3 regions of the Lelliottia nimipressuralis genome follow, and region 3 is predicted to be linked to each of the others. Evidence: predicted binding sites of a transcription regulator. Region 3 holds the regulator's gene; each other region holds the start of a gene.
What was found. The regulator PurR, encoded in region 3, represses purine synthesis genes. The targets are predictions, from matches to a motif close to CANGCAAACGTTTGCNTG.

Region 1: the regulator PurR is predicted to act here: its motif matches at 2,602-2,619, upstream of ACB496_RS07445 (amino acid aminotransferase).
Region 2: the regulator PurR is predicted to act here: its motif matches at 3,973-3,990, upstream of purH (bifunctional phosphoribosylaminoimidazolecarboxamide formyltransferase/IMP cyclohydrolase).

What each region holds. Positions count from the first base shown of each region.
Region 1 is NZ_CP167172.1:1,611,407-1,616,887, reverse strand. It holds gene asnS (asparagine--tRNA ligase) at 1-811, shown strand, start outside; gene ACB496_RS07450 (porin) at 1,418-2,497, shown strand; gene ACB496_RS07445 (amino acid aminotransferase) at 2,683-3,873, shown strand; gene ACB496_RS07440 (MBL fold metallo-hydrolase) at 3,930-4,577, opposite strand; gene ACB496_RS07435 (YcbK family protein) at 4,593-5,144, opposite strand; gene ldtD (L,D-transpeptidase) at 5,320-5,481, opposite strand, start outside.
Region 2 is NZ_CP167172.1:232,286-237,766, reverse strand. It holds rRNA gene ACB496_RS01115 (23S ribosomal RNA) at 1-1,762, opposite strand, end outside; rRNA gene ACB496_RS01110 (16S ribosomal RNA) at 1,996-3,535, opposite strand; gene purH (bifunctional phosphoribosylaminoimidazolecarboxamide formyltransferase/IMP cyclohydrolase) at 4,098-5,481, shown strand, end outside.
Region 3 is NZ_CP167172.1:1,961,162-1,966,642, forward strand. It holds gene cfa (cyclopropane fatty acyl phospholipid synthase) at 1-268, opposite strand, end outside; gene punC (purine nucleoside transporter PunC) at 565-1,764, opposite strand; gene punR (DNA-binding transcriptional activator PunR) at 1,881-2,792, shown strand; gene purR (HTH-type transcriptional repressor PurR) at 2,809-3,834, opposite strand; gene ACB496_RS09215 (YnhF family membrane protein) at 4,131-4,220, shown strand; gene ACB496_RS09220 (MFS transporter) at 4,390-5,481, shown strand, end outside.

The DNA.
Region 1 (5,481 bases), 350 kb from region 3:
CGACCAGGACTTCTTCGGTAAAGAGGCGTTCCTGACCGTATCCGGCCAGCTTAACGGCGAAACCTACGCCTGCGCCCTGTCAAAAATCTACACCTTCGGCCCAACCTTCCGTGCTGAAAACTCCAACACCAGCCGCCACCTGGCGGAGTTCTGGATGCTGGAACCGGAAGTGGCGTTTGCCGATCTGAATGACGCGGCGGCTCTGGCAGAAGCGATGCTGAAGTATGTCTTCAAAGCGGTTCTGGAAGAGCGCGCAGACGACATGAAATTCTTCGCAGAGCGTGTCGACAGCGATGCGGTTGCCCGTCTGGAGCGTTTCGTCTCTGCGGACTTCGCGCAGGTCGATTACACCGACGCGGTAGCGATCCTGGAAAAATGCGGTGAGAAATTCGAGAACCCGGTTTACTGGGGCGTGGATTTATCTTCTGAACACGAACGTTACCTGGCTGAGAAACACTTCAAAGCACCGGTGGTCGTGAAAAACTATCCGAAAGACATTAAGGCCTTTTACATGCGCCTTAACGAAGACGGTAAGACCGTTGCGGCGATGGATGTGCTGGCGCCGGGCATCGGTGAAATCATCGGTGGCTCTCAGCGTGAAGAGCGTCTGGACGTACTGGACGCGCGTATGGAAGAGATGGGTCTTAATCCAGCGGATTACAGCTGGTATCGCGACCTGCGCCGTTACGGCACCGTGCCACACTCAGGCTTCGGTCTGGGCTTTGAACGTCTGATTGCATACGTCACCGGCGTTCAGAACGTGCGTGACGTGATTCCATTCCCACGTACTCCGCGTAACGCCAGTTTCTAATCCTCATAATTAATAACGGCCAGCAACTGCTGGCCGTTATTTTATTCTGTACTGTCAGTTTATGTCAGTTGAAAGTCAGTATCTTCAAAGTGCAACCCCGCCAAATATTCCACCTGTTACGTTTTATTTCCATGAAATATCTACGAACAAAAAATAAACCACATTCTTATTGCGCCTTATTACCTTTGCGTGCTTTAGCACAAAAAATACCCACTTACACAGCCCTCTGGATGGCTAATGTATACAATAAGAAAAAGTGCATTGTTTAACTTCTGTTGATACGAAAAGCCTTTATCAAAATTAAATATAAGCAATTCATATATATAGGAATGGGTTAGTGTTTTTATTCAGCAATCAGTTCCGAAATTTGAGGTGCTTCACAAAGTTCCGAATAATACACACTTGGTTACACATAATTTCTTTTTGTTACTCAATCTTTATCTTTGTAGCACTTTCAGGCTAGCGAAACGGTTATATGAATGGAAAGATGCCTGTCAGATACATAAAGACACCAAACTCTCATCAATAGTTCCGGAAATATTTATTGACAGAATTTATTGTGGGCAGTGGCGAGTGTCATAAAAAAACCAATGAGGGTAATAAATAATGATGAAGCGCAATATCCTGGCAGTGGTTATCCCTGCCCTGCTGGTAGCCGGTGCAGCAAACGCTGCAGAAATCTATAACAAAAACGGCAACAAACTGGACTTCTACGGTAAGGCTGTAGGTGAACACCAGTGGACTACCAACGGTGACTCTAACAACAATGACACCACCTATGCCCGTATCGGCTTCAAAGGTGAAACCCAGGTTAATGACCAGCTGACCGGTTACGGTCAGTGGGAATACAACATGGATGCTTCCGCACAGGAAGGCGCTCAGGGTACTAAAACCCGTCTGGCATTCGCTGGTCTGAAAGGCGGCGACTACGGTTCATTCGATTACGGCCGTAACTACGGTGCGTTCTACGATGCACTGGCATCTACCGATATGTTCGTTATCTGGGGTGGCGACTCCCTGGCAGCAACAGACAACTTCATGACTGGCCGTAGCACCGGTCTGGCAACTTACCGTAACTCCAACTTCTTCGGTCTGGTTGACGGTCTGAACCTGGGTCTGCAATACCAGGGTAAAAACGAATCTGGTCACACCCCAGCTCGTCAGAACGGCGACGGCGGCAGCTACTCTCTGGGTTATGACTTCGCTGAAGGCTTCAACGTAACTGCAGCGTACACCAACTCTGACCGCTCTTCTGATCAGTCTGCTGACGGCAAAGGTAAACGCGCTGAAGGTTGGGCAACTTCTGTTAAATACGATGCGAACAACCTGTACGCATCTGTTATGTACGGCGAATCCCGTAACATGACCCGCGAAAACGACGACGAATTCGCAAACAAAACTCAGAACATTGAAGCAGTAGTACAGTATCAGTTCGACTTCGGCCTGCGTCCATCCCTGGGCTACGTACAGTCTAAAGGTAAAAACCTGAGCGACCGTAACGGCTTCGCTGGTGGCGACGCTGACCTGGTTAAATATATTGAGCTGGGTACCTGGTACTACTTCAACAAGAACATGAACGTATACGCGGCTTACCGCTTCAACCTGCTGGACGATAACAGCTACACCCGTGCGGTGAGTCTGTCTACCGACGACCAGGCTGGTGTTGGTATCGTTTACCAGTTCTAATAAGCAGCCCTCTCTGCTAAATGCCTTAAAAACAGGACTTCGGTCCTGTTTTTTTTATGGCTGAAAGTAAAAAGTAGCGACTTTTGAAAAGGCGCACGCTTTTCGTCGCAAACGGTTGGCATTTTGTAAATCTACCGTTAACCTGATAGCGGATTTCACTTCTGTAATCACAATGGAACCTCGTCATGTTTGAGAACATTACCGCCGCCCCTGCCGACCCTATTCTGGGCCTGGCCGATCTGTTTCGTGCCGATGACCGCCCTGGAAAAATCAACCTGGGTATTGGTGTCTATAAAGATGAAACCGGCAAGACTCCGGTCCTGACCAGCGTTAAAAAAGCTGAGCAGTATCTGCTGGAAAACGAAAACACCAAAAACTACCTCGGTATCGACGGTATCCCGGAATTTGGTCGCTGCACTCAGGAGCTGCTGTTTGGAAAAGGCAGCACGATTGTTAGCGATAAGCGTGCCCGCACAGCCCAGACGCCAGGCGGTACCGGCGCATTACGCGTCGCGGCGGATTTCCTCGCGAAAAACACCGCTGTGAAGCGCGTTTGGGTGAGCAACCCAAGCTGGCCGAACCACAAGAGCGTGTTTAACTCTGCGGGGCTGGAAGTGCGTGAATATGCATATTATGACGCGGCAAACCATACGCTCGACTTTGACGGCCTGCTCTCCAGCCTGAACGAAGCACAGGCGGGTGACGTGGTGCTGTTCCATGGCTGCTGCCACAACCCAACCGGTATCGATCCGACGCTGGAACAGTGGGAACAGCTGGCAAAACTGTCTGTAGAAAAGGGCTGGCTGCCGCTCTTCGACTTCGCCTACCAGGGCTTTGCTCGCGGTCTGGAAGAAGATGCAGAGGGCCTGCGCGCCTTTGCTGCTGTTCATCAGGAACTGATCGTCGCCAGCTCCTATTCCAAGAACTTTGGTCTGTACAATGAGCGTGTAGGCGCCTGTACGCTGGTGGCTGCCGATGAGCAAACCGTTGATCGTGCGTTCAGCCAGATGAAATCGGTGATTCGTGCTAACTACTCCAACCCACCGGCACACGGTGCGTCTGTCGTAGCGACCATCCTCAGCAATGACGCCCTGCGCGCCATCTGGGAGCAAGAGCTGAACGACATGCGTCAACGCATCCAGCGCATGCGTCTGCTGTTTGTGAACACGCTGGCAGAAAAAGGGGCGGATCGTGACTTCAGCTTCATCATCAAACAGAACGGTATGTTCTCGTTTAGCGGCCTGACCAAAGAACAGGTTCTGCGTCTGCGCGAAGAGTTTGGTGTGTATGCTGTCGCTTCTGGACGTGTGAACGTCGCGGGAATGACGCCAGACAACATGGCACCGCTGTGCGAAGCGATTGTCGCTGTACTGTAAAATCGGTACTTGTAGTGACAAAAAAGCCTGCTTATAGCAGGCTTTTTTAATGGGGTTTACCAGACAGGCATTTCATCCTGCAGGAACGGGTTGTGCACCCGCTCATATCCTAGCGTCGACAGTGGGCCATGGCCTGGAATAAACGTCACATCATCACCTAACGGCAATAACTTCTGTTTAATCGACTGAATCAACTGACCGTGGTCGCCGCGCGGGAAGTCGCTACGTCCTACGCCGCCTTTGAAAATCACGTCACCCGAGACGAGCAAACGCGATTGATCGTCAAAGAAGACGATGTGCCCCGGCGTATGGCCCGGGCAATGCAACACCTGTAGCGTCACGTTTCCGACGTTAACGCTCTCGCCTTCATTCAGCCAGCGATCGGGCGTCAGAGGCTGACACTCATCGAGACCAAACATACGGCTTTGGGCAGGCAAGCCCTGCAGCCAGAACTCATCTTCTTTTTCCGGTCCAATGACTGGCACACCGTAATGTTGTGCCAGCTCTGCCGCAGCCCCCACATGGTCGAGGTGACCATGGGTCAGCAAAATCTGCATCAGCGTCACGCCGGACGCGTCGACTTCCTGCTTGATCTTCTCAGCATCTCCGCCGGGATCGACAAGCGCGGCCAGTTTGGTTTGTTCACACCAGATTAATGAACAGTTCTGGGCGAACGCAGTCACCGGAATAATACGATAGTTCATACTGCTCCTTCATTATTACCAGTGCCGTGTTGGCCCGGTATCAATATGCACAAAGTTGCTACGTGGATAATATCCTACACCACCTGCGCGCATAGATAACGCAGCTTTGCGAATATTGGCTAATGAAACGCCTTCAATATGAAAGTCCATCGCCTGTCCTTTAGTGTGATAGCTTTTTTTGGCTACCCCACGGCTATGGGCGCGCAGTTCGTTATTGGTATCAATAGAGCGATAACCGGAAACGAGTTGCACCGGCTTGCGGGTTCCGAGCAGGCCCTGGAGGCGGAAAAGCTGATCAAATAATCCTGGGTCGATGGCTTTTATTTTATTCGCGCGGTAATCACGGAAAAAATGGTTGAGTCTTGCTAATTCATCCTGAATATAGCCTCTGCCATCGAAAAACTCCGCTTTTAACGTCTCACCCGTGTGAAGATTGTTGAGCGTTAAAATACGCGGACGTGGTGTCGAGAGGGTGGCAAATGCTGGCGTCGGTAAGATGGCCGCTGCGCCCAGCGCAACACCACCTAACGCCAGCAGCTTGCGGCGATTAGCGTCAAATTTGTCCATGATAATCAGGTCTACAGGTCAATGTTATCGTAAATATGCTTAGCGCACGAAGGGCACCATAACCGCCAGAACAGCCAACGTCAAGGCACCCAACCCCAGTAGATACGGGGCTTACAGCGATATAGCCCCTTCTCTACCATAACTTACGACAATCATTTTTCCCGAACTACTTCATTTACCTGATTAATTGTTCGGCTTTTGGCAAAATTTGTGCGCCAGATCGCGCGGTGAGATCGTAATTGTAAATATCTGTACGATATTGGGTACGTCCATCAGCACCAACAAACGCCGTCAGATAGTAAAGATTGACCGGAATGTTTTGTCGAATATTCACGTA
Region 2 (5,481 bases), 1.7 Mb from region 3:
TGGTATCTTCGACTGGTTTCAGCTCCGTCCGCAGGGACTTCACCTACACACCAGCGTGCCTTCTCCCGAAGTTACGGCACCATTTTGCCTAGTTCCTTCACCCGAGTTCTCTCAAGCGCCTTGGTATTCTCTACCTGACCACCTGTGTCGGTTTGGGGTACGATTTGATGTTACCTGATGCTTAGAGGCTTTTCCTGGAAGCAGGGCATTTGTTACTTCAGCACCGTAGTGCCTCGTCATCACACCTCAGCGTTAAAAAGGTACCGGATTTACCTGGAACCTCCGCCTACATGCTTAAACCGGGACAACCGTCGCCCGGCTAACATAGCCTTCTCCGTCCCCCCTTCGCAGTAACACCAAGTACAGGAATATTAACCTGTTTCCCATCGACTACGCCTTTCGGCCTCGCCTTAGGGGTCGACTCACCCTGCCCCGATTAACGTTGGACAGGAACCCTTGGTCTTCCGGCGAGCGGGCTTTTCACCCGCTTTATCGTTACTTATGTCAGCATTCGCACTTCTGATACCTCCAGCATGCCTCACAGCACACCTTCAACGGCTTACAGAACGCTCCCCTACCCAACAACACCTAAGTGTCGCTGCCGCAGCTTCGGTGCATGGTTTAGCCCCGTTACATCTTCCGCGCAGGCCGACTCGACCAGTGAGCTATTACGCTTTCTTTAAATGATGGCTGCTTCTAAGCCAACATCCTGGCTGTCTGTGCCTTCCCACATCGTTTCCCACTTAACCATGACTTTGGGACCTTAGCTGGCGGTCTGGGTTGTTTCCCTCTTCACGACGGACGTTAGCACCCGCCGTGTGTCTCCCGTGATAACATTCTTCGGTATTCGTAGTTTGCATCGGGTTGGTAAGCCGGGATGGCCCCCTAGCCGAAACAGTGCTCTACCCCCGAAGATGAGTTCACGAGGCGCTACCTAAATAGCTTTCGGGGAGAACCAGCTATCTCCCGGTTTGATTGGCCTTTCACCCCCAGCCACAAGTCATCCGCTAATTTTTCAACATTAGTCGGTTCGGTCCTCCAGTTAGTGTTACCCAACCTTCAACCTGCCCATGGCTAGATCACCGGGTTTCGGGTCTATACCCTGCAACTTAACGCCCAGTTAAGACTCGGTTTCCCTTCGGCTCCCCTATACGGTTAACCTTGCTACAGAATATAAGTCGCTGACCCATTATACAAAAGGTACGCAGTCACCCCATAAAGAGGCTCCCACTGCTTGTACGTACACGGTTTCAGGTTCTTTTTCACTCCCCTCGCCGGGGTTCTTTTCGCCTTTCCCTCACGGTACTGGTTCACTATCGGTCAGTCAGGAGTATTTAGCCTTGGAGGATGGTCCCCCCATATTCAGACAGGATACCACGTGTCCCGCCCTACTCTTCGAGTTCACAGCGTGTGCATTTTTGTGTACGGGGCTGTCACCCTGTATCGCCGGACTTTCCAGACCGTTCCACTAACACACGCGCTGATTCAGACTCTGGGCTCCTCCCCGTTCGCTCGCCGCTACTGGGGGAATCTCGGTTGATTTCTTTTCCTCGGGGTACTTAGATGTTTCAGTTCCCCCGGTTCGCCTCATGCCACTATGTATTCATGACATGATAGTGTGTCGGAACACACTGGGTTTCCCCATTCGGGTATCGCCGGGTCAAAGGTTCATATCACCTCGCCGACGCTTATCGCAGATTAGCACGCCCTTCATCGCCTCTGACTGCCAGGGCATCCACCGTGTACGCTTAGTCGCTTAACCTCACAACCCGAAGATGTTTCGTAAAACACCCTCGTGTCGCGAAAATTTGAGAGACTCGAACACACCGTCATCCTGTTCTTATTACGGAGAACAGACGCAGCGTGTCGTTTCAATTTTCAGCTTGATCCAGATTTTTAAAGAGCAAAACTTCTTAATGCACTCGAAAGTACATTCAGAAGTTCATCATTCATCAGACAATCTGTGTGGACACTACAAAGGCAGGTTCTTTCAGGTAAGGAGGTGATCCAACCGCAGGTTCCCCTACGGTTACCTTGTTACGACTTCACCCCAGTCATGAATCACAAAGTGGTAAGCGCCCTCCCGAAGGTTAAGCTACCTACTTCTTTTGCAACCCACTCCCATGGTGTGACGGGCGGTGTGTACAAGGCCCGGGAACGTATTCACCGTAGCATTCTGATCTACGATTACTAGCGATTCCGACTTCATGGAGTCGAGTTGCAGACTCCAATCCGGACTACGACGTACTTTATGAGGTCCGCTTGCTCTCGCGAGGTCGCTTCTCTTTGTATACGCCATTGTAGCACGTGTGTAGCCCTACTCGTAAGGGCCATGATGACTTGACGTCATCCCCACCTTCCTCCAGTTTATCACTGGCAGTCTCCTTTGAGTTCCCGGCCGGACCGCTGGCAACAAAGGATAAGGGTTGCGCTCGTTGCGGGACTTAACCCAACATTTCACAACACGAGCTGACGACAGCCATGCAGCACCTGTCTCACGGTTCCCGAAGGCACTAAAGCATCTCTGCTAAATTCCGTGGATGTCAAGAGTAGGTAAGGTTCTTCGCGTTGCATCGAATTAAACCACATGCTCCACCGCTTGTGCGGGCCCCCGTCAATTCATTTGAGTTTTAACCTTGCGGCCGTACTCCCCAGGCGGTCGACTTAACGCGTTAGCTCCGGAAGCCACTCCTCAAGGGAACAACCTCCAAGTCGACATCGTTTACGGCGTGGACTACCAGGGTATCTAATCCTGTTTGCTCCCCACGCTTTCGCACCTGAGCGTCAGTCTTTGTCCAGGGGGCCGCCTTCGCCACCGGTATTCCTCCAGATCTCTACGCATTTCACCGCTACACCTGGAATTCTACCCCCCTCTACAAGACTCTAGCCTGCCAGTTTCGAATGCAGTTCCCAGGTTGAGCCCGGGGATTTCACATCCGACTTGACAGACCGCCTGCGTGCGCTTTACGCCCAGTAATTCCGATTAACGCTTGCACCCTCCGTATTACCGCGGCTGCTGGCACGGAGTTAGCCGGTGCTTCTTCTGCGAGTAACGTCAATCACTGTGGTTATTAACCACAATGCCTTCCTCCTCGCTGAAAGTACTTTACAACCCGAAGGCCTTCTTCATACACGCGGCATGGCTGCATCAGGCTTGCGCCCATTGTGCAATATTCCCCACTGCTGCCTCCCGTAGGAGTCTGGACCGTGTCTCAGTTCCAGTGTGGCTGGTCATCCTCTCAGACCAGCTAGGGATCGTCGCCTAGGTGAGCCGTTACCCCACCTACTAGCTAATCCCATCTGGGCACATCTGATGGCAAGAGGCCCGAAGGTCCCCCTCTTTGGTCTTGCGACGTTATGCGGTATTAGCTACCGTTTCCAGTAGTTATCCCCCTCCATCAGGCAGTTTCCCAGACATTACTCACCCGTCCGCCGCTCGTCACCCGAGAGCAAGCTCTCTGTGCTACCGCTCGACTTGCATGTGTTAGGCCTGCCGCCAGCGTTCAATCTGAGCCATGATCAAACTCTTCAATTTAAGTTTGATGCTCGTGAATTAAACTTCGTAATGAATTACGTATGTTCACTCAGAGACTTTGGTATTCATTTAGCGTCTTGCGACGTTAGAATCCATGTCACTTTGAGTGCCCACACAGATTGTCTGATAAATTGTTAAAGAGCAGTGCAACGCGGCTTTCGCTCACCGTTGCGAGGTGGCGTATATTACGCTTTCCTCTTTCAGAGTCAACCCTGAATTTCAGGATTTTTTCTCTTCAACCGAACCGGCTGTTTGTGTGAAGTGATTCACATCTGCCGTGTCGATGGAGGCGCATTATAGGGAGTTCTCGTCAGCCCGCAACTGCTAAATGACAGAAAAATGACTGACTGCTGCATTCCACAGCAAAACCCCGCCTTATACCCTTTTGCACACAGACTTATCCACAACCCGACGAAAATTTGAAAATTCGCGAGCGTTGCGCAAACGTTTTCGTTAAAATGTACGCGCCATGCAAGGATGCCCTGTCAGGTGTGTTAGATGAGTTTTTTAAAGGAAAATTCATCTAACGCTCTCTGTAATCGTGAAATCCAGGGGATTTACCATGCAACAACGTCGTCCAGTCCGCCGCGCTCTGCTCAGTGTTTCTGATAAAGCCGGTATCGTCGAATTCGCTCAGGCACTTTCTGCACGCGGTGTAGAGCTGCTGTCCACTGGCGGAACCGCTCGCCTGTTAGCAGATAAAGGTCTGCCGGTAACCGAAGTATCCGATTACACCGGATTCCCGGAAATGATGGATGGACGTGTAAAGACCCTGCATCCAAAAGTGCATGGCGGCATTCTCGGTCGTCGCGGTCAGGATGACAGCATCATGGATCAACACGGGATTGCGCCGATCGATATGGTGGTTGTTAATCTCTATCCTTTCGCCCAGACCGTTGCCCGCGAAAACTGCTCTCTGGAAGATGCGGTCGAGAATATCGACATCGGCGGGCCAACCATGGTGCGCTCCGCCGCGAAGAACCATAAAGATGTGGCTATCGTGGTAAAGAGCAGCGACTACAACACCATCATTAACGAGATGGATGCCAATGAAGGCTCCCTGACGCTGGAAACCCGTTTCGACCTCGCCATCAAAGCGTTCGAACACACCGCTGCTTACGACAGCATGATCGCCAACTACTTCGGTAGTCTTGTTCCGGCCTATCACGGTGAAAGCAAAGAGCCTGCTGGCCGCTTCCCGCGCACCCTGAATCTGAACTTCATTAAGAAGCAAGATATGCGTTACGGCGAGAACAGCCATCAGAACGCAGCCTTCTATATAGAAGAAGAGATCAAAGAAGCTTCCGTTGCCACTGCTCAGCAGGTTCAGGGCAAAGCGCTTTCCTATAACAACATCGCCGATACCGACGCGGCGCTGGAGTGCGTGAAAGAGTTTAACGAACCGGCCTGTGTGATCGTCAAACACGCGAACCCGTGCGGCGTCGCCGTAAGTACTTCCATTCTGGAAGCTTACAATCGCGCGTACAAAACCGACCCAACCTCCGCTTTCGGCGGCATTATTGCTTTCAACCGCGAACTGGATGCGGAAACGGCACAGGCGATCATCTCCCGCCAGTTCGTTGAAGTGATCATCGCTCCTTCCGCGACTGAAGAAGCCCTGAAGATCACCGCCGCTAAGCAGAACGTCCGCGTGCTGGTCTGCGGCCAGTGGGCTGAGCGCGTACCGGCTCTGGATTTCAAACGTGTTAACGGCGGCCTGCTGGTTCAGGATCGCGATCTGGGCATGGTCACCGCTGGCGATCTGCGTGTGGTCAGCAAACGCCAGCCGACCGAGCAGGAACTGCGTGATGCGCTCTTCTGCTGGAAAGTGGCGAAATTCGTTAAATCCAACGCCATTGTCTATTCCAAAGAGAACATGACCATCGGCATTGGCGCAGGCCAGATGAGCCGTGTTTACTCCGCGAAAATCGCCGGTATCAAAGCCA
Region 3 (5,481 bases):
GGGGGAGCTGGTTTTCCAGCCCGGCGCGCAGAACGTTATGGAAAAACATATCCAGCCGCTCGCATTCCCACCAGCCGTCCATGTAGCTCTCGCCTAAACCCAGCGAACCTTCCTGCAACACGCGTTTGAAAAAATCGGGATGCTTTACCTGAATATCTGAAGGAGCAGACCCGTTAATCGCGATGCCCGCCCGACTCAGTAATTCATTGACGATCCGGAACCAGTTATTGTCCCGAACATTGACTTCTTCTATACACGATGAACTCATAGCTTCTCCATCACGTTGTGTGATCAGAACCTTCAAACAGCGTAGCCGCTTTTTATGGTTTGTGAGAAATCCCACGGTTTTTCCGTGAGGCTAATATCCGACGTAGAACAGAGGAAGGGAGATAACCCTTACCGAAAGGCCTTCCATGGTAAAACGGGAGCACTCCGGCTCCCGTTAACACATAATATTTATCGTATTTATATGAACCAAATTTAGTATAGGCCGCAAAAAAGAGCGATTCAACTGAAAGTTGTTAGCAGCCTAATGACTGAAATGTAACATAATTGCTCGCGCGATTACGCCTGCGACGATTTCGCCTCTGCAGTGTCCTCTGTCAGCGTCTTCATAGAGGCCTGCATGCGATAACCCAGCGCGGCGAGAACCACGGTAGCCAGCATCACGCTGGTCGTGGTCATTAGCGGCGTAGCGATTAACGCAGAGACAATCAGGCTTGCGAGGAAGCACAGACCGAGCTGCAGGGTGTTTTGCAGCGCCGCCGCACGGCCCGTTGCATGAGGGAACGGGCGCAAAGCCTGAGCCACCACAATCGGGTAAATCGCGCCGTTTGCCACGGCCATCACACAGAACGGGATCAGAATTTCAGTCAGCCCGACGTGTGGAATAAAGCCAACCGCCCAGGTACCGATGACGCTTACGGCGAACAGCACCAGCAGCCATGGCAGCATCTGCTGTCCCTGCCATTTTTGCAGCGCGGCGCGGCAGCCGTAGCCCCCCACCAGGAACGCGATGGTCTGTGGAACATAGCTCAGGCCGATCACCGCCGGGCTGTAGCCCATATCATGCAGAATAAACGGCGAACCGGTCAGCCACGCAAAGAAGCTGGCGGAACAGGCGGCGTAGACCAGCACGTTGCCGCGATACGCGCGTGAACGCAGCAGCGACAGGAAAGTGACGCGATTATCGTGGTTTTCAGCCGGTTTCGGCTGGGCAGGTTTTAGCGTGAAGGCCGGTAACATCAGCACCAGCGTGATGATAAACAGGGTGGCGAAAATCGCCTGCCAGTCAAAATGCACCAGGATCCAGCTACCGAGCAGGGGAGCCAGCGCCGGAGAAAGCCCGACCAGCGGCATAATAGTGGCAAAAATGCGGTTCACGCGAGACGCGGGATAATAGTCCGTCACCAGCGCCTGCCAGGTGACAGCTGCGGCACACACACCGAATGCCTGGATAAATCGCAGCACCAGCAGCCAGGTGGCATCACGCACCCACAGCATCCCCAGGCAGCCGACGGCGAAAATCGCCAGACCGAGGAGCAGAATCGGTTTGCGACCGTAACGGTCAGAGAGCGGGCCCCATAACAGCTGTGCGAAGGCAAAACCGGCGAGGAACAGGCTCAGGCTGGCGCTGATGGCGGCGGCAGGGGTCTGTAAATCGGCCTGCATCGCGGCAAACGCGGGCAGGTACATGTCGGTCGCCAAAAAGCCCAGCACGCTTAAACCGCCGAGCCAGACCAGGAATCCTTTGTTGGGTTGCATTGTTTTTTATTTCCTAAAGAGGGCAGGTAATCACTGGCGCAAAGTGTAGGGAGTGCAAACTGCCTTGTGAAACGCTAATATTTGGTGATTGCATTCAAAAATTTTGCAGGCAGAAAATGTGGTCAGAATATTCGTTAGAAGTGGTGGATGCGGTCGCGCGTAACGGCAGCTTTAGTGGCGCGGCCCAGGAACTCCATCGCGTCCCCTCTGCGGTGAGCTATACGGTGCGTCAGCTTGAAGAGTGGCTGGCGGTTCCGCTGTTCGAGCGCCGTCACCGCGACGTTGTTCTGACGCCAGCGGGCGTCTGGTTTTTGAAAGAAGGACGATCTGTTATCAAAAAAATGATGATCACCCGCGAGCAGTGCCAGCAGATTGCGAACGGCTGGCGCGGGCATCTCGCCATTGCGGTGGATAACATCGTCAAACCCGAACGCACCCGACAGATGGTGGTCGATTTCTATCGCCACTTCTCTGATGTGGAGCTGCGCGTCTCGCAGGAGGTGTTCAACGGCGTGTGGGATGCGCTCTCTGACGGCAGGGTGGAGATGGCGATCGGCGCGACTCAGGCGATCCCTGTGGGTGGTCGCTATGCATTTCGCGATATGGGAGCCCTGAGCTGGACCTGCGTTGTCGCCCGCGATCATCCTCTGGCCGCCATTGCAGGCCCGTTGAGCGATGATACGTTGCGCAACTGGCCGTCACTGGTGCTGGAAGATACCTCACGATCGCTGCCAAAACGGATTACCTGGTTACTGGATAACCAACGCCGTGTGGTCGCCCCGGATTGGGAAACGTCGGCGACCTGTCTTTCTGCGGGGCTGTGCGTGGGAATGGTGCCGGCGCATTTTGCACGTCCACGCATCGATCGCGGTGAATGGGTGGCTCTGACGCTGGAAAACCCGTTCCCGGATGCGGCCTGTTGCCTGACGTGGCAGCAAAACGATATGTCACCGGCGCTGGCGTGGCTGCTGGATTATCTGGGAGACAGCGAAACGCTGAACAGAGAGTGGCTGAGGGAGCCGGAATAACCGGCCCCTCGGGGGATTAACGGCGGTAGTCGCGGAACGGACCGTCGGCCACGGAGCGGCGTTCAATCAGGCGCGGGTGGACTTCAATCGACTGCGACTCTTCACGCTTGCTGACGATGCGGTCCAACAACATATTGAAGGCCGTTTCGCCCAGCGAGTCTTTCGGCTGGTGAATGGTCGTCAGCGCCGGGGTGAAGTAGCGTGCGTTGCGCACGTTATCGTACCCGATCACGGAAATGTCCTGCGGCACGCGCAAACCCAGCTCATCGGCTGCGCAAAGGGCGCCCATCGCCATGATGTCACCCCCGATAAAGACTGCGGTAGGGCGGTGCGACTGGGAGACGATCTGCTGCATCGCGCGGTAGCCGGACTCCGGCTCGAAGTCGCCCTGCACGATCCAGTTTTCTGGCACCGTAATTAGCGCTTCTTCCATCGCTTTCATGAACCCTGCCAGACGGCCTGCGCCGGTGTTGCGCTCCAGCGGACCCGGAATGACGCCGATTTCGCGGTGACCGCGCTCAATCAAGTAGCGACCTGCCATGTAGCCGCCTTCAAAGGCGTTATCGTTGACGGAATCGGTAAAATCAGCGCGGGTATCACCCCAGTCCATCACCACCATCGGAATGTGGCGATACTCTTCAAGCATGGAGAGTACGGACTCCGGGTATTCAGAACACATTACCAGCAGGCCATCAACGCGCTTTTGCGCCATCATCGACAGGTAAGCGCGCTGTTTCTCCTGGCTGTTCCAGGCGTTGCCGAGAATCAGGGTGTAGCCCTTCTGGAAACAGTTTTTCTCAACCGCTTCGATGATCTCCGCAAAATAGGCGGCTTCGCTGCTGGTCGCCAGCAGGCCGATCGATTTGGTGTGGTTCACCTTCAGGCTACGCGCCACGGCACTTGGGGAGTAGTGCAGCTCTTTGATGGCGGCCCATACGGCGTTGCGCGTCTCTTCCGCAACGAAACGCGTTTTGTTAATTACATGTGATACGGTTGTAGTGGAAACGTTTGCGCGTTTCGCCACATCTTTAATTGTTGCCATTACATGTCACTCCAGACCATATCTTAAACTCCTGAAATACTTAAAGGTAAACGTTTGCCTTCTCTCACCCTTATCTCGCAATGTGAATTGCGATACGCCGGGAAAACGACTCAGAACGTCAGGAGGGGGTCAGTGGCCGGTACGCTTATAAATTTAGCGTGGAATTTTGTCTTATCTTGATGAAAAGGGGAAGAGCAAAAACGGTTATCAGCCTAAATCCAGGAAGATTTTTGGGGTAAACTGTGTAAAAATGAGCAAGCTCACTTTTCGTGGGGTGATTAAAAGGAGAAAAATTGATGAGTACCGATCTGAAGTTTTCGCTGACGACAACCATTATTGTTCTGGCTCTGATTGTCGCTGCGGGTCTGACCGCTGCGCTGCACTGATTCAAGCGGGGGAGAGTTCTCTCCCTCATCTCCTGCCTGTTCCCTGATTGTTACCCGCACGGCAAAAATCTTTTGCTAATTTGTTAACTTCTCATTTTTTGTGATTGATGTCATGCTTTTGACATCTTAGTCCCGTGTCGCGCGACGACACGGCATCCGTAGTTAATCAATGAAAATCAATTTTCCCCTGCTTGCCCTGGCGATTGGCGCTTTTGGCATCGGCACCACCGAGTTTTCCCCGATGGGACTGTTGCCGGTTATCGCAAAAGGGGTAGATGTCTCTATTCCCGCCGCAGGTATGCTGATCAGCGCCTACGCCATTGGCGTGATGATTGGTGCGCCGCTCATGACGCTGCTGTTGTCGCATCGTGCCCGTCGCAATGCGCTGATCTTCCTGATGGCGATTTTTACCCTCGGTAACGTGCTCTCGGCGCTGTCACCGGATTACACCACGCTGCTGCTGTCACGCATTCTGACCAGCCTGAACCACGGCGCGTTCTTTGGCTTAGGCTCTGTGGTGGCGGCGAGCGTGGTGCCAAAACACAAACAGGCCAGCGCGGTGGCAACCATGTTTATGGGGCTAACCATCGCCAATATTGGCGGTGTACCGGCGGCGACCTGGCTTGGTGAAGTCATTGGCTGGCGGATGTCGTTTATGGCAACCGCAGGGCTGGGCGTAGTGGCGATGATTGCACTGTTCTTCTCGCTTCCGAAAGGCGAGGCGGGCGAGCGCCCGGACGTGCGTAAAGAGCTGTCGGTGCTGGTTCGTCCACAGGTGTTGTCTGCTCTGTTAACCACGGTGCTCGGGGCGGGCGCGATGTTTACGCTCTACACCTACATTTCACCGGTACTGCACGATATCACTCACGCCACACCGCTGTTCGTGACGGCGATGCTGGTGCTGATTGGCGTCGGTTTCTCTTTGGGCAACTATCTCGGCGGTAAACTGGCGGATCGCTCGGTCACCGGGACGCTGAAAGGCTTCTTAACGCTGCTGATTGTGATTATGCTCGCGATTCCCTGGCTTGCGCGCAACGAGTTTGGGGCGGCCATTGCGATGGTGGTGTGGGGCGCTGCAACCTTTGCCGTGGTTCCGCCATTGCAGATGCGCGTCATGCGTGTGGCGCACGAAGCGCCGGGCCTGTCTTCTTCCGTGAATATCGGTGCGTTTAATCTCGGGAATGCGCTGGGTGCGGCAGCGGGTGGGGCGGTGATTTCAGGCGGGCTGGGATACGCTTTTGTACCGGTGATGGGGGCGATT